One region of the Janthinobacterium sp. B9-8 genome, then DNA from elsewhere that is predicted to be linked to it. Evidence: predicted binding sites of a transcription regulator. Region 1 holds the regulator's gene; each other region holds the start of a gene.
The links. Region 1 encodes HrcA, which represses chaperone genes, less so after heat shock. Its sites were predicted from a motif close to TTAGCACTCNNNNNNNNNGAGTGCTAA; they were not measured.
Positions count from the first base shown of each region.

Region 2: rpoH (RNA polymerase sigma factor RpoH) is a predicted target of HrcA. The motif match lies at 3,108-3,134, and genes of this name have one in related genera.
Region 3: groES (co-chaperone GroES) is a predicted target of HrcA. The motif match lies at 3,800-3,826, and genes of this name have one in related genera.

Region 1 is NZ_CP014222.1:1,972,441-1,978,153, reverse strand. Features, by position in the region: gene VN23_RS08825 (DUF2339 domain-containing protein) at 1-1,217, opposite strand, end outside; gene mltB (lytic murein transglycosylase B) at 1,282-2,331, opposite strand; gene hrcA (heat-inducible transcriptional repressor HrcA) at 2,537-3,550, opposite strand; gene VN23_RS08810 (NAD kinase) at 3,896-4,771, shown strand; gene recN (DNA repair protein RecN) at 5,200-5,713, shown strand, end outside.
Region 2 is NZ_CP014222.1:3,573,337-3,579,049, forward strand. Features, by position in the region: gene ftsY (signal recognition particle-docking protein FtsY) at 1-435, shown strand, start outside; gene VN23_RS16145 (GNAT family N-acetyltransferase) at 655-1,158, shown strand; gene ftsE (cell division ATP-binding protein FtsE) at 1,396-2,049, shown strand; gene ftsX (permease-like cell division protein FtsX) at 2,056-2,958, shown strand; gene rpoH (RNA polymerase sigma factor RpoH) at 3,171-4,022, shown strand; gene msrP (protein-methionine-sulfoxide reductase catalytic subunit MsrP) at 4,230-5,153, opposite strand; gene VN23_RS22490 (protein MIGRI) at 5,320-5,484, opposite strand.
Region 3 is NZ_CP014222.1:31,696-37,408, forward strand. Features, by position in the region: gene VN23_RS00140 (pyocin activator PrtN family protein) at 71-325, opposite strand; gene VN23_RS00145 (hypothetical protein) at 326-541, opposite strand; gene VN23_RS00150 (DOPA 4,5-dioxygenase family protein) at 564-902, opposite strand; gene VN23_RS00155 (acyl-CoA thioesterase) at 1,148-1,624, shown strand; gene groL (chaperonin GroEL) at 1,732-3,372, opposite strand; gene groES (co-chaperone GroES) at 3,445-3,735, opposite strand; gene VN23_RS00170 (TonB-dependent hemoglobin/transferrin/lactoferrin family receptor) at 4,083-5,713, shown strand, end outside.

The DNA.
Region 1 (5,713 bases):
GTTTTATACCAAGCCATCGCAAAAATACCGGCATTAAGCAGGGCAAAATAGCTAAACAGGGCGATATGGCTGCCGTGGCCGGTGGATGTCAGAATCGGCGCTAAAAAACCACCGGTAATGCCCATCACCGCCAGCGATCTGGCGTCTTGTTTGATGGCTAAAATGGCCGAAAATACGCCGACCAAGACCAAAAATACCAGCGCAAATCCGGCAGGAATCACGGCAAATTTCAGCGCGGTAAAGGCGGTGAGATACAACACGCCCACGCCGCCGCCTTGCATAATCAAGGCATATTCGCGGCGCTTGTCACGCAATCGCCAGCCAATCACCAAGAGTGCAATGGCACCAATGGCCGTGCCTGCAAAGCGAAACTCCACTGGCAGCATGCTGTTGTCGGCGGCAAATTTAAGTAAAAACGCCACGCCAAAAAAGAGAATCAGTATCCCGACCCGCACCACGGTATTGCCACCCAGTAGCCAGTCTTTGCCCATTTTAAAGGCTTTGGATAATTGCTCGCTAAGCCAGTCTGGCTCTGCTGGCAGCAGGGGGAGTGGGGGTGCAGGGCGGCTTGGTACTGCTTGCTGGCTGCGGGGGGTGACTGCAGCGGCTAGGTCAACAGCATTGGTCTCCGAGGAAGGGAGCGTTGATTCATCGCTTGTTTCAGCTGCGATGGCTGGGCTACTTATTGCGGCTTGCTGGCTGAGCGCCGCGACCCTATCAATCGCGCTGGTCTCAGAAGGCGTGATCGCTGAGGAGTCGTTTGTTTCAGTGGTAATCGATTGAGCGCTGGTCGCTGGGATGTTTTCGGCTTGAAGATCGGCCAGATAAGGCGTAGCAGGTATGCTGATTTCTACGGTGCTGTGTTCAACTTCGTGTAATGCGGCCGGCGTGATGCTTGGGCTTACCGCTTCAAAAGCCGGGCTGCTGGCGGCGATGCTGTCCTTGCCTTGCTCTTTGAGCTGCTGCACTTCGGCTTGCAAGGCGGCGAGCGATTGCTCTAGCTGCGCGACTCTTTGCTCCAAGGGCGGTGTGAGGTGGGATGCTTGTAAATCTCTACCATTCATTGCCGCATTAGAATTTTGTTCGGATGGGGCTGATTTTTTGCTGAGATAGAGATAGCCAATAAATGCGATCAGGCCAGCGCCCAATGCCCCGCCTACGCCAAATTGTAGCCCTCCCCAAATCATTGCGATCAAAATAATGATACTTGCTTTCATATTGGCCTTTGAGGGGGCGATGAGTACAGAGAACGCGTGGGCATAAACGTGCCCACCCTAAAATTTAACGCCAAGCGCCCGGTTTTTTGACGGGCTTAGCAGGCTTGTTGGCAGGGGCTTTAGCTGGTTTTAAATCCTCACCTTCCTGATAGCTTTTTAAAATACTTTCAGAAAGCTGCAATACCGCTGTCGCATAGAGCGTGCTTTTGTTGTAACGGGTGATGACATAAAAATTATTAAAGCCTAGATAGTGGCTGGTAAAGCCAGGCTCGGTTTCTAGTGCAAATAAAACCGCTTTTTGCTGGGTATCCAGCTCATTAAGGGGAGCTACGCCTTTTTGCATTAATTCGCCTACCGTGTAATGCAGATTAAATTTATCGGCAAATACATCGCTCATATCGGCGTTGATATTGACGGCAGCGTAGGCTGCCTGGCCTTTTTCCCAGCCGTGTGCTTTTAAGTAATTAGCCACGCTGGCAATGGCGTCGTTAGGGTGGGCCCAGATATCACGATGGCCGTTTTGATCGTAATCCACGGCATATTGGCGAAACGATGAGGGCATAAACTGCGGCCAGCCCATTGCACCTGCGTAAGAGCCTTTAAAGCTCATCGGGTCTTCGTTCTCTTCGCGGGCCAGTAATAAGAATTCGGTTAGTTCTTTTTGAAAAAATTCGGCGCGGCGCGGGTAATCAAAGGCGATGGTGCTCAGCACATCCAGAATATAAAAGCTGCCAGTGTTTTTGCCGTAATTGGTTTCTGCCCCCAAAATAGCTACGATCACTTCCGGCTCTACCCCATAGCGCTCGCTGATTTCTTTGATGGCAATGGCGTGCTCACGCCAGAATTTGGCCCCTGCCAAACTGCGGGCCGGGTTTACAAAATTAACGCGGAATGTATACCAGGGGCGCGCGGTGGAAGGGCGGTCCAAGATATCCAGTACATTGCTTTTATGCGTGGCGCGGCTGAGCGTTTGCACCAGCTCTTCTTCGCTAAACTGATGTGTCGCAGCGGTGGCCTTGATATAAGCCTGTACATCTTCGCGGGCAACTAAGGCTTCGTCGGCGTGCGCCATGCCCATCAGGCTGACTAATAATAGGGGGAGAAGTTTACGCATGGTCTTCGCTTTTCTAATGGTGGTTTGTATTATCCATGAAAGGTTATGCAATCATGAGAGAAGATGTTGTGCTGGGTAGATCGTGTTGAGCAATTTCAGAGTGAATATGGCTTGTGGCTCATAAAAAGCATATCCCTTGAGCCGATTGTGTCTTTGTATCGCTGACAGAGCTAAGGAAGTGAGCCCTTGTCATTTAAATAGGAGTTTATTGAGAAAGTGCCGAAGACAATAGCTGGGCGGTGATGTCAACAATAGGAATCACTCTTTCATAATCCATTCGGGTAGGCCCAATCACCCCCAGTGTGCCAACAATTTCGCCATTTACGCGATAAGGCGCTGTGATTACTGAACAGTCGTCCAGCGGTGCTAGGCCGGATTCGCCGCCGATATAAATCTTTACACCATCTGCGTGATTACCTAAATCCAGCAATTGCAGCAGGGCGGTTTTCTGCTCAAATAAGGCAAACAATTGCCGCATTCTGGCCACATTGGATGATAAATCACCAAAGCCAAGCAGCTGGTGCTCGCCCGCAATCACCATCGAATCGTTATGGCTTGTTAATTCAGCCCCTAGCACGACAGCGGCATTCATCAGGCTGACAATATCGCTCTTTAATCTGACTAATTCGTTTTGCACAATATGGCTTAATGCCGCCAGTGTTTTGCCTGAGCAATATTCATTTAAAAAGTGAGCGGCTTCGCTAAGCTCTTTGCTGCTAAATAGTCGTTCGGTTTGCAAAATACGGTTTTGCACATCGCCATCGCTGGTCACCAGAATCAGCAGCACACGGCGCTCGGATAATTGCATAAATTCGATTTGCTTAAGCAAAAGCTCATGCCGCCGCGGGCTTTGCACTACACCGGCAAACTGGGTGAGTTGCGATAAAATTTGCGAAGCGGCGGCTACGCTGCGTTGCGGGCTGTCTACCGGTAATTGTTCTGCCAGCCCTGTCATAGTGAGTTGATCTAAAGTTTGTACGGTAAGCAAAGAGTCAACAAATAGACGGTAGCCCAAGGCGGTGGGGATGCGGCCCGCCGAGGTATGCGGGCTGGCGACAAAGCCTAGGGCTTCCAAATCAACCATGGTATTTCTGATCGTTGCAGAGCTAATATCCAGCCCGGAAAAATGCTGTAAGGCTTTCGAGCCAACGGGCTGGCCGTCAGCAATGTAGCGCTCGACGAGGGTTTTAAGTAGAATTTGAGAACGATCGTTCAGCATATAGGGCGGTGGTGGTGGACCAAGTTGCGAATCTTACTTCGTTTTACAAGGAGTTTCGCTTGTGAGCAAGCCCCTGCTTTCAAAAATGCCGGGCAGTTTCTTAGGTTTTAAAGTAGATCAGCACTGCCGGTTATTTCACTGCTGCTTGCTTGGAGCCGCCTTATTTACCCCCCGCAATATATCTGTGTAGCACACCGTGCATTGCCTCTGTTTAAGTCAGGCTTGGCCAGTGCGGGGAGCGTTTGGAGCCAGAAGGGAATCTTCCGGCTAGGCGCAGGCCCCAAGAATGCAATAACATAACTGACTACGGGTGTTATTTATTAAAAAATCGGGTCTAATGAGCTTATGCATAGTCTACTGTTCAAAACCGTCGCTGTTGTAGGGCGTGCTGGCACGCCTAATCTGGACGAGCCTATACGCCGCCTTGCCTCGCTGTTAACCACTGCTGGCGTTAAAGTTTTACTTGATCAAGCCACTGCGGAAGAACACGGCATTACCGAGCATCAGGATGTAAGCCGCGATAATATCGGCAAAGTGGCGGATTTAGTCATTGTACTGGGGGGGGATGGCACCATGCTGGGCGTGGCGCGTTTGCTTGCCCCCTATCGCATTCCACTGGTAGGGATTAATCAGGGCCGTCTGGGCTTTATGACTGATATCTCGGTCGATGAAATGGATGAGCTAGTGATTGCCATGCTGCACGGTGAATTTATCCCCGAAGAGCGCATCCTGCTTGAAACCACCGTGGTGCGTGATGGTCATGAAATTGACAACGCCTTAGCGTTTAATGATGTGGTGTTTAGCCGGGGTAATACCGGTGCCATGATCGAATTTGAAATCTTCATTGATGGCCGCTTTGTATATAGTCAGCGTTCGGATGGCTTGATTATTTCAACCCCAACCGGTTCCACAGCTTACGCGCTAGCATCCGGTGGGCCGATTTTGCATCCTAGCCTGCCTGCGATTGCACTGGTACCAATTTGCCCGCAATCGCTATCGAATCGCCCGATTGTGGTGAACGATACCTGTGCGGTGGAATTTTTGCTGACCCGCGCTCAAGATGCACGGGTGTATTACGACAATCAGTCGCACTGTGATTTACAAGAAAAAGATCGTGTATTGATTAGCCGCTACCGCAATACCTTAAGAGTATTGCACCCGAATAGTTACCACTACTACGACACCCTGCGCGAAAAACTACGCTGGGGTGAGCGTTTGTAATTGTAGTGGCATAACAAGGCTTAGTTCTGTAGATACAGAGATAAAGAGAGCACACTGAGAAAAACAAGATGAGTCTGTCGCGAATATTGTGATGATGTTCAGTGTGGTAGTGCAGGGTGAATAGCCATACTTAAAGATATTTCAGCCTAAAATTGAGGGAGCAAAATCTCGAACCACAGAGAACACAGAGTGCACAGAGTTTCACAGAGGAAACGATAAATTTGATGGTTTTCTCCGTGTTCTCTGTGTCCTCGTTTTACTCTGTGGTTCAAGGTGTAGCTCACTATCAAAGCTAACTGAAGCAACTTCATAACTCTGTGTTCTTCGTGCTCTCATTCATCTCCGTGTCTACAGAACTTTAGCTTTTAATCATTTCACTGATTTTTAAAATCTCTGTGGCAACCGTAACCAAGGTGTAAAAAAGCGCCATGCTGCTTTCTATCTCGCTTAAATCCTTTGTCATCGTGCAAGAGCTGTCTCTCGACTTTCGCTCGGGCCTCACCACCTTAACGGGTGAAACAGGGGCTGGTAAATCAATCGTGATTGACGCGCTAGGTTTGCTACTGGGTGGGCGGGCAGAAAGCGCGGTGGTGCGCCACGGTGCCGAAAAGGCCGATTTGCAAGCACGGTTTGCTCCGCCCAAAAATGCGCGGGCCTGGCTGGAAGAAGAAGCTTTGCTGGGGGACGAGCCTGAAGAATTACTGATTCGCCGCAGCATCGACAGCAATGGCAAATCCCGTGCGTGGATTAATGGCATTGCAGCAACGCTGACGCAGCTTAAAACGCTGGGCGAGCAGTTGGTGGATATCCATGGACAGCATGCGCCGCAATCCTTGCTGCGTTCTGAAGTGCAGCGCGAATTAGTCGATGGCTATGCAGAAAGCACGGGCCTCGCAAAAGATGTGGCTGGTTTATTTAAAGATTGGAAAAACGTCGTTGATG
Region 2 (5,713 bases), 1.6 Mb from region 1:
CAAGTGATTGCCCAGGATGGCGGCGATTCTGCGGCTGTTGCCTTTGATGCGGTCAACGCCGCCAAAGCGCGTGGCATTGATGTCGTGATTGTCGACACTGCCGGCCGCCTGCCTACGCAACTGCATTTGATGGAAGAAATCAAAAAAGTAAAACGCGTAGTACAAAAAGCCGATCCAACAGGCCCGCACGAAATCATGCTGGTGCTGGATGCCAATAACGGCCAGAACGCGCTCAGCCAGGTGAAATCATTCGACGATGCACTGGGCCTAACCGGTTTAATTTTGACCAAGCTCGATGGCACAGCCAAGGGCGGAATTATCGCGGCAATTGCCAAACAGCGCCCGATTCCACTGCGCTTTGTGGGCGTGGGCGAAAGCATCGACGATTTACGCCCCTTTATTGCCAAAGATTATGTGGATGCGTTGTTTGATTAAAAACCATAAATCTTGGGACACAGAAGACACGGAGATCATAAAAGCGAGAACACCGATGAAAAACAAATAAATTTGTAGGGTGTGGAACGGCAGCTTGTTCCGCATCGCCTCGCTGCCTAAGCAAATAACAAGAACATCCAGCGGGAGTCATCTTGTTTGTGTGCTCCGTGTGCTCTTCCTAGCTCTGTGTCTACAGATCTTTTTGATTGTAGGAAGTTAATGGATCACTCCCTTGTTTTACGCTGTGCTACGGCCTCTGATGCGCAAAACTTGGCGGCGCTGGCGATTCAGGTTTGGTTGCATACCTATGCGACTGAGGGCATTCGGCAGGATATTTCGGCTTATGTGCTGAGTGAATTTACACCCGCCAAATTCACTGACTTAATCAGCAATCCTCAGTATCAAATATTGGTCGCTGAAATCAATCATCATCTGGTGGCTTTCGCTCAAATCGATTTTGCATCCGAACAACATCCCGTGCTTGGCTCCATTGAGCTGCAAACGCTGTATGTTCAAGAAGTCTTTACCAGCCAAGGCTTAGGCAGCAAGCTGCTGGCTTATTGCGAAGAAATCATCGCCTCTCGTACTTACTGGCTAAGTAGCAATAGTAACAATCACCGTGCAATTGCTTTTTATGCCCGCCAAGGTTTTGTTCAGCATGGTGTAACATACTTCGAGTTCGGCGGTAATCGGTACGAAAACAAAGTGCTGGTGAAAGCGTAAATTTAAAAGAATCTTAAGACACAGAGAACACAGAGTTTTAAAGCAGCACACTGAGAAACAATAAACAGAGCTTTGATCAATGGCTTTGTGATGTTCATATATACCTTGGTTTTCTCCGTGTAACTCCGTGTTCTCTGGGACCGAAGTGGTTCAAGATTTAGTTTTTTTTCACCACAGTTTTTACAGATTCAAAACCTATAGCTTGGCGTATTCGTGGAAAACAAAGACAGGGCTTCTATGATCCAATTCCAGCAAGTCAGTAAGCGTTATCCTGGCGGCTTTGATGCCGTTAAGAATTTAAGCTTTGAGATTCCAAGTGGCGAGCTGGTTTTTTTGGCTGGCCATTCTGGCGCGGGCAAATCGACGCTGCTCAAACTGATTGCGGGCATAGAAAAGCCCAGCGGCGGAGCGGTGGTTGTCAACGGGCAGAATATGGCGAAAATGAATCGCAGCTCGCTACCCTATATTCGCCGCCATCTGGGGCTGATTTTTCAGGATCATAAAATTCTGTTTGATCGCACCGTTCTGGATAACGTCAGCCTGCCACTGGATATCGTTGGCTTTGATCATAGAGAAGGCCGCCGCCGCGTTTTGGCCGCGCTTGATAAAGTAGGCCTAGCTGGCAAAGAAAAACTCAACCCGATCTCGCTATCAGGTGGTGAGCAGCAGCGGCTGTGTATTGCCCGTGCGGTAGTGCATCGGCCCGCTATTTTGCTGGCAGACGAGCCAACAGCTAATTTAGATCGCGATTACGCCCACGATATTCTGGAGCTGTTTAAATCCTTTCATCAAGTTGGCGTCACCATCGTAATTTCTGCTCACGATGAAACCCTGATGGCAGATTACGGCCGCCGTATTCTGCGCCTGAAAAATGGTCAATTTACTGCTTGAGGCGCTATGAAACACTGGTTCAGACTTCATCTACTCTCCTTAGCACGCACCTTGGGTGCTTTGGTTCGCCACCCTTTCTCCAGCGCACTCAATCTCTTGGTGATTGGCATTACCGCCGCACTGCCCTTGGCGCTGTGGCTGATTATTAGCAGCCTGAGCAGTGTGGCGAGCCAGATCCATGTAGAGCCGCAAATTTCTATCTTTATGCGCGATACCGCCACGGCAGAAGATCTTGCCATGCTTAAAACGCAATTAAAGAAAGACCCTCGCATCGCCAGCAGCCGCTTTATCAGTAAAGACGATGCACTTAAAGAAATGCAGATTTCATCTGGCGCGACCAATCTGTTAGCAGGGTTGAGCGAAAATCCGCTACCCGATGCCTTTGTACTAAGCAGCAAAGACAGCCAAGCCAGCACCTTAGAAGCCTTGCAAAAAGATCTGATCAGCCGCCCCGGCGTAGAGGAAGTTCAGCTCGATTCGGCTTGGGCACATCGCTTGGAAAGATTGCTCGCGCTAGGCCAGACTTTATTTGAAGTGATTGCCGTGCTACTGGCCGCAGCACTGGCGCTGATTACCGGCAACGCGATCCGTATGCAAATTTTAACGCGCAAAGAAGAAATCGAAGTGGCAAGGCTGATCGGCGCAACCGATGCCTTTATCCGCCGCCCTTTTGTCTACTTTGCCATGGTGCAGGGCTTGCTGGGCGGCTTAGTTGCCTGCGCTATTGTTGGTGGCATGTTATCGCACCTCAACCCTGCGGTAAGCGATTTGGCAACGGCTTATGGACAAAAATTTACCCTGCTATCACCTGATCTCATCACCATTGCCATCGTATGTGGCCTATGTATTCTCCTGACGTTTATCGGCGCATGGCTGGCGGTATGGCGGCATTTAAGGCAATTTACATAGCCTTGGCAAAATGATTTAAAAATAGCTCAAGCCGCATTTTTATTAGCATTAGTACCGATTAATTCACGCTATTGAGCAGATAGGAAAAATTGCCGTGCCTTGTCCCCCCATAGTGTGATTGAATCAAAAGTCTGAATATTTGCTTTTTCTTAGCACTCTCTCAAGTCAAGTGCTAGAATCAGCAAGCGTTTTTTGCTAGGAGAGATTTAAACATGGCGTCTGCACTTACACTTCCCGTTCTGTCCGGTGGCGACAGCATCGAGAGCTATATCCAGCGTGTAAATACTGTACCCATGCTCTCGCAAGAAGAGGAAATCAGCCTTGCCGAGCGCTACCACCAAGACAACGACTTGGAGGCCGCCAAGCAACTGGTTATGTCCCATCTGCGAGTCGTGGTATCGATTGCACGCGGTTACTCTGGCTACGGCCTGCCTCAGGCAGACTTAATCCAAGAGGGCAATATCGGCCTGATGAAAGCGGTAAAACGCTTTGAGCCCGGCCGTGGCGTACGCCTATTTTCCTTCGCTGTGCATTGGATCAAAGCCGAAATCCACGAATACGTACTGCGCAACTGGCGCTTGGTTCGTGTTGCCACGACCAAAGCTCAGCGTAAATTATTTTTTAATCTGCGCTCCATGAAGCCCGGCTTTGCCGCACTCACCACTTCTGAAGCGCAAAAAATTGCCGACGATTTAGGTGTAAAGCGCGAAGAAGTACTGGAAATGGAAACACGGATGAGCGGCCAGGATATCTCCCTGATCGCCGACGACAACGATGACGAAGGCTACGCGCCTATAGATTGGCTAGCGGATCACGACAGCGCACCGGATGCCACCTTGGCACGCCGTGCTACAGACAAGCTGCATACCGAAGGCCTGCAAATGGCACTTGCAAGTCTTGATGAGCGCAGCCGCAGAATCGTGGAAACACGCTGGCTAGCGGACGAAGGCACATCCTTAACACTGCATGATTTAGCCGCAGAATTTAATGTCTCGGCCGAACGGATCCGCCAAATCGAGGCCAAAGCCCTCAGCAAAATGAAGCAGGCATTATTGCCAGCATAAAAAAACGGAGCCAGCGGCTCCGTTTTTTTATATCTAAAAATCTTAAAAAGATCTGTAGACACAGAGAGCGGTGAGAACACGGAGCACACCGAGAAAACCTTTTAGGGTAAGTGTGCTGTTATCTACACTTATGCCTAGTTTTTTCTCCGTGTCCTGCTTTTTAACTCTGTGCTCTCTGTGTCTACAGACCTTTTGACTTTCAATCCATCAAAACAACTTCTTCAAATCCATTCCCTTGTACATTCCCGCCACTTGGTCGCCGTAGCCATTAAACATTAAGGTTTTGCGTTTAAAGAATTCGCCAATGCGCCGCTCGGTGGCCTGGCTCCAGCGGGGATGGTCTACTTCCGGGTTTACATTGGAATAAAAGCCGTATTCATTTGGCCCTGCTTTATTCCATGAAGTTTGCGGTTGTTTTTCGGTAAGGCGGATTTTTACAATCGATTTAGCGCTTTTAAAGCCATATTTCCACGGCACAACCAAACGAATCGGTGCGCCATTTTGATTAGGTAATACTTTGCCATAAAGGCCCACCGCCATAATCGCCAAAGGATGCATAGCTTCATCCATGCGTAATCCTTCGGTATAAGGCCAATCCAATACCGAGCGGCCAACGCCGGGCATCTGTGCTTTGTCGGCTAGCGAAATAAATTCAACGTATTTGGCTTTAGACGTGGGATTAACCCGTTTAATTAATTCAGAAAGTGGGAAACCCACCCAAGGAATCACCATCGACCAGCCTTCTACACAGCGCAGGCGATAAATTCGCTCTTCCAAAGGCGCAATCTTTAGCAATTCTTCTATTGAGAAAGTACGCGGCTTTTCGCATTCTCCCTCAATCACAATATTCCAAGGCCGGGTTTTTAAAGTATGTGCGGCTTTAGCCGGATCATCTTTTCCCGTACCAAATTCGTAGTAATTATTATATTGAGTGATTTGCTCAAACGTATTTTTATCGTCTTTAGCAGAAAGAGGGCTACTGCGGTAAACCAACTCGCCCGCAGCCTGTGCAGGTAAAGCAGCGGCCAGCCCCAAGGCAGCAGCGCCAGTCATGATTTGACGCCGATTAAGCCAAATACTTTCAGGGGTAATTTCGGAAGGTAATATTTCTGTCGATGAACGGATCAGCATGATGTTCTCCAGTGGCAATAGGAATTAGTCGAATAGAACAGCAGCTGCTGACAGCGACTTTCACATTTTATCTGCAATGAGACGGATTACCCAGCAAGAGAAGTTGCTTCTGCCAAACACTTTACTCCGAATGCATGCGAATCCATCCACACAGAGAAAACGAACATCAATATATGTGCAAAAACAAGGCACTAACGGCTGCCATCAACAAAACAATCGACGCAATCTTCATTGTACGGTCTATTTCTAAGCGCACAGCAGGGCTAATTCGCCGCCAAAGTGCCCAAACCAGCAAGCCTAGTAAACAGATATTTAGTAATTTTTCTGTCATGAGGCGTAATCAGTCGTCAAAGAAGGGGAAAAGCGCATTATTCTCTAATTAAGTTAAAGTTTTACTTTAACTTAATTGGTTTACTGCTTGCTTATACAAGATAAAACAAGTGAAAAATGTACGTTACATATTTTGCAGCTAAGTGATTGTATCAAAAGAACAATTAAAAAACGGGCGCTTGTGCGCTCTTTTTTTTTACTCTATAGTGGGAAGTAGTGGGTGAAAGTGG
Region 3 (5,713 bases), 1.9 Mb from region 1:
AAGAAATTTAGTGTTGGGTGTCAAGTAGATGTCTGATTCAACATATTTTTTATTCACCACTTGAAACAAATTATATTTGGCTTTTATTCCATTGAACTCGGGCTACAGCAAGGGTGGTATCGATATGCGTGGCCAGATCCTTAATATGAATCATCAGTGGGGCTTTTTGGCTGTCTCTTAGGCGGAAGGTCGGAATCGGCAGCCGGTTCATATTTGCTTCGCGCTGTGCTTCTCTTGGCGTTAGGCCTAGATATTCTTCAGCAATTTCTTTCAACTGTACTATCGGTTTTGAATATTGGGCCATAAGTAAGAAGGTGGTGTTCATTTATTGTGCCTGCTCGTTGTGCGGCTTGGTTGGATTAAAGTCACCTGATTTCTGTATCGGGTTCAATCGTTGGGTAATCCCCCTGCTTCGATTGGTTTCAGTGAGCTGAATCAGCGATTCTGCAATTTTTGCGTTTTCTGCATCCAGCTTACGAATAGAGCGATAACAAGTCGTGCTAGATTTTTTTGAATAAAGAGGCTTGTGCTTGGCGCTCATGGGGCAAGCACAAGCCCCACAATCACTCCCCCCGCGACAGGGTATATATTTTCAAGGCTAATTCTTCACCTAACCAGCTTGCGCTATCGGTATGGGCTTCTACATCGTCGGTGAGCTCTGGGTGGATTAAGACCGATAGCCCACCACGCTGTGCTTCAAGCAGGGCGCGGACTTCGATCAGTAAGTTTTCATCAAAATTGATTTCAAACATTGGCTGGGTATGCGGGCCTACTTCGCGGTGAATTAAATCCCCCATCCAGCAGCTGGCTGGCAAAGTTTTGCTTAGTACACCGTGCAGTGTTTCGGCGGTGCTGATTTGTTCTGGTAAAAAATAAACGTGGGCATGGTAGATAAGAGGCATAGCTAATCCGGCTGGGTAGCCTTTTATGGTCGATATTGGGGGCTAATTATGCTGTATTTTCTTTTATTTACAGCACGTTTTTTACTTGATTTAAGTTTTTTAGGCAGAGTTTAGTTTTAAATGTGCAAGGCCGGTGCTTGATTGTTGTAAGGATAGGGAAAAGCCTACAGGCAGGCTGAGTAGGTTTTTGTTTAATAGGGCCTATATGGCGCTATGCTGTAATAAAAATACATAAAGGATGCAGCATGTCAGATCTCCCTCGGCATCAAATGATGATGACAGTCCTGATGACGCCAGATATGGCGAATTTTTCTGGCAAGGTGCATGGTGGTGCGCTGCTGAAAGAATTGGATCAGGTGGCTTACGCCTGTGCCAGCCGCTACGCGGGTGCGTATGCGGTGACTTTATCGGTGGATCAGGTGGTGTTTAAATTGCCAGTGTTTGTAGGGGAGCTGGTGTATTTTTTAGCCAGTGTTAACTACACCGGTCGTACTTCGATGGAGATCGGCATTCGAGTGGTGGCCGAAAATATCCGCACCCAAACCGAGCGCCATACTAATAGCTGCTATTTCACTATGGTGGCGATGGGGGATGATGGTAAATCGGTGGTGGTGCCTCCACTCGTACCGAGTACCGATGATGAAAAAGTACGCTGGGTGGCGGCTGAGGCAAGACGGGATATTCGCTTGCTGATGGCTGAGAAAATAGCTTTTAAAGAGTAGTGTTAGCTGAAGCGGCCATAAAAAACGCCACCCCCAAAGGAGTGGCGTTTTTTATTATTAAGCTAGTTGTCGGGCTTTAAATTAAAGCCCGATTCCTAAAGCTTAAATTACATACCCATGCCGCCCATACCACCCATGCCGCCCATATCTGGCATGCCTGAGCCTTCTTCTTTTGGAAGCTCAGCAATCATGCAGTCGGTTGTCAGCATCAGGCCAGCGATCGATGCTGCGTGTTGCAGTGCCGAGCGGGTTACTTTAGCTGGGTCAAGAACACCCATTTCTACCATGTCGCCGTAAACGCCAGTGCCGGCGTTGTAACCGAAGTTACCTTTGCCTTCCAATACTTTGGAAACCACAACGCTAGGCTCGTCACCCGCGTTTTGTACGATTTGACGCAGTGGCGCTTCGATGGCTTTCAGTACGATCTTGATACCTGCATCTTGATCAACGTTAGCGCCTTTCAGGTCAATGATAGAAGAGCGTGCGCGCAGCAGAGCTACGCCACCACCGGCCACAATGCCTTCTTCCACAGCTGCGCGTGTTGCGTGCAGTGCGTCTTCAACGCGGGCTTTCTTCTCTTTCATTTCAACTTCAGTCGCTGCACCAACCTTGATCACTGCAACGCCGCCAGCTAATTTAGCTACGCGTTCTTGCAGTTTTTCACGATCGTAATCGCTGCTTGCATCTTCGATTTGCTTACGGATCAGGCCAACGCGTGTTTTGATGCTTTCTTCATTACCCGCGCCATCGATGATGATGGTGTTTTCTTTGGATACTTCGATACGCTTAGCAGAACCCAATTCAGCCAGTGTGGCTTTTTCTAGGGTTAGGCCAACTTCTTCAGCGATCACAGTACCGCCAGTCAGGGTAGCGATGTCTTCCAGCATGGCTTTACGACGATCACCAAAGCCAGGAGCCTTAACAGCTACAGTCTTCAGAATACCGCGGATGTTGTTCACTACCAGAGTTGCCAGCGCTTCGCCGTCTACATCTTCAGCAATAATCAATAGTGGGCGGCCAGCTTTAGCCACTTGTTCCAGTACCGGTAGCAGGTCACGGATGTTGCTGATTTTCTTGTCGAAAAGCAGTACAAACGGATTGTCCAGCAGGGCAATTTGTTTTTCTGGGTTGTTGATGAAGTACGGTGAGAGGTAGCCGCGATCAAACTGCATACCTTCAACTACATCCAACTCATCTTCAAGGCCAGTACCGTCTTCAACGGTAATCACGCCTTCTTTACCTACTTTTTCCATCGCAGCAGCGATTTTTTCGCCGATGATTTCGTCGCTGTTAGCAGAGATAGAGCCAACTTGAGCGATTTCTTTGGTGGTAGAGCAAGGCTTAGCAATGTTTTTTAGCTCAGCAACTAAGGCAATCACAGCCTTGTCGATACCGCGCTTCAAATCCATTGGGTTCATACCGGCAGCCACGTATTTCATGCCTTCTTGCACGATGGCTTGAGCCAATACGGTAGCAGTCGTTGTACCATCACCAGCGATATCAGAAGTCTTAGATGCAACTTCTTTCACCATTTGCGCGCCCATGTTTTCGAACTTGTCTTTCAGTTCGATTTCTTTGGCTACCGATACACCGTCTTTGGTGATGGTAGGCGCGCCGTAGCTGCGTTCCAGCACAACGTTACGACCCTTAGGGCCCAGTGTTACTTTAACGGCATCAGCCAGAATATTTACACCAGCTACCATGCGGGCGCGGGCGGAATCACCGAATTTAACTTCTTTTGCTGCCATGTTCATTTACTCCGTAGTGGTTTGAGATCGTGCCGGGCTTGGGCCTCGGTCACGAAGGATCACGCAGGTTAATTAACCTTCGATCACGCCCATGATGTCTTCTTCACGCATTACTAGCAGTTCGTCGCCATCTACTTTCACGGTTTGGCCGCTGTACTTGCCAAAAATTACTTTATCGCCAGCTTTAACAGCCATTGGGCGTACAGAGCCGTTTTCTAAAATCTTACCGTTACCGACGGCAACCACTTCGCCCATATCCGGCTTTTCAGCAGCGTTACCTGGCAACACAATGCCAGATGCAGTTTTTTCTTCAGCTTCAACGCGTTTGATTACTACACGGTCATGCAAAGGACGAATTTTCATGGTGTTCACTCTCCAGATAAAAAAGTGGCATTCAATGCTTGGCCAAGCGGCCTACAGAACGCTGTTAGCACTCACTGCTAACGAGTGCTAGATGGTATGGGCGAGGTAAGGTCTTTTCAAGTGGGGGAAGAGCGAAATTTTTTGAAGAGCATCATTATTGCTGATACCGACCATGCAGATCTCACCAGATTGGAGGCTTTAATTTGTAAGAAAACTGTTTTAATGGGAATCATTATCATTTATAATGATGACGATTGAGTTACATCTCTGAGCCACTGTCGACTTCCCTAAAAAAGGGCATATGAAGTTCTGCCCTTGCTGTTCTATTTAAAACGAGTTTGAGCAAAATGAAGATCCAAAATACAGCGATGGTGCTTGCACTTGCCGCCGCCTTTAGTGCCCCTGCCTTCGCAAGTAAAGTCGCAAGTAAAACAGCCAGCGAAGTGGCTGCAAAAAAGTCCACTGAAACAACTTTGCCTGCGATCACTGTATTTGGTGAAAAAATGGGTAGCGCCAATGTGGGGCGCTCCTATTTAGATCATGAAGATATTGAACGTCAGCAGGCTGGCAATGTGGCCGCCTTGCTTGATACCTTGCCGGGGGTGGATTTAACCGGCACATCGCGTCCCAGCGGGCAAACTTTAAATATCTGGGGCTTTAATAAAGTTCAGGATGTAAAAGTGATTGTGGACGGCGCGCCTAAGGGCTTTGAAAAATATCGCCAGGGCTCGATTTTTATCGAGCCTGAGCTGGTGAAACAAATTGAAGTGAATAAAGGCCCGCACACCTCTCTGTATGGCAATGGTGGCTTTGGTGGTGTGATCACGATTGAAACTAAAGACGCTAAAGACCTTTTACAGGGCGACGCTAATCTAGGGGCTTTGCTCAAGTATTCGCATCAAACAAATAATCATGAGCAAGACACCACGGCGGCTGTGTATGGCCGCACTGAAGATGGCCGTTTTGATGCGCTGGTGTATTTTACTCAGCGCGAATCCGATGATTTGCGCAAACCCAATGGCGATCCTTTCCGTTTTTCTGCCATTGATGCGCCTTCCAGCCTCGCAAAATTAAATATCCGCCTGACAGAAGATCAGTTACTCACACTCTCGACCATGCAAGGCCGCAGTAGCGCTTGGGCCCCTTTTGCGGCTCTGGGTGAAGACGCGCCAGCGCCTACCGATGCAGAAATTAAAAAATTTGGTTTTGATGAAGCATGGAAGCGCAAGGTGCTGTACCGGGATCAGGAAGACACCACTTACTCTGCAAAATGGCGCTTTAGCCCGAGTGATAATCCGCTGATCAATATCTTGGCGAGCTATGGCTATTCTAAAACCAATCAGCACGATCAACGCTCCGCCACGGCCTCTGTGGGCTCTTTCCTTGGCTCATTAGGTAATGAAAGCTGGGCTACTTACACCGATAAGCTGGCTGAATTGCGCAATGAAAGCTTGTTTACTAGCGGCCCCTTTGCCCATGTGCTGAGCGTTGGTACGCAGTGGCACGATAATCAGCGCGATACGCTGATGTATTACCCAAGCAGCACGGCAATAAAAGACCCTAGTTATAACTACGGCTATTTCCAGCCTTACTATATGCCTGCCGGTCAGCAAAGAGGGCTGGGCATTCATGTGCAAGATGCGGTGAGCTATGGCGATGTGACGCTGACAGCGGCATTGCGCTACGACCATATCACCGCAGAAGGTGTGCCGAACCGGGCGCGCCGTTATAACAGCCCGCTGCCTGCTGCAGGTCATGATTATAGCGAAGCCAGGTTTGAAGGCTTTTCACCTAGGCTGGGCCTGTTCTGGAAAGCCAATAACCATGCCTCTTTCTTTGCGGATATCAGCCAGACCTGGCGCGCACCAACGATTGATGAGCTGTATTCCACAGAGTACTACGTGTCATCGGACGTGGGGTCAGCCACGCCCGGCACAAGCCGTGGCCTCGATGTCGAGCGAATTACCGCTGCGCGTGT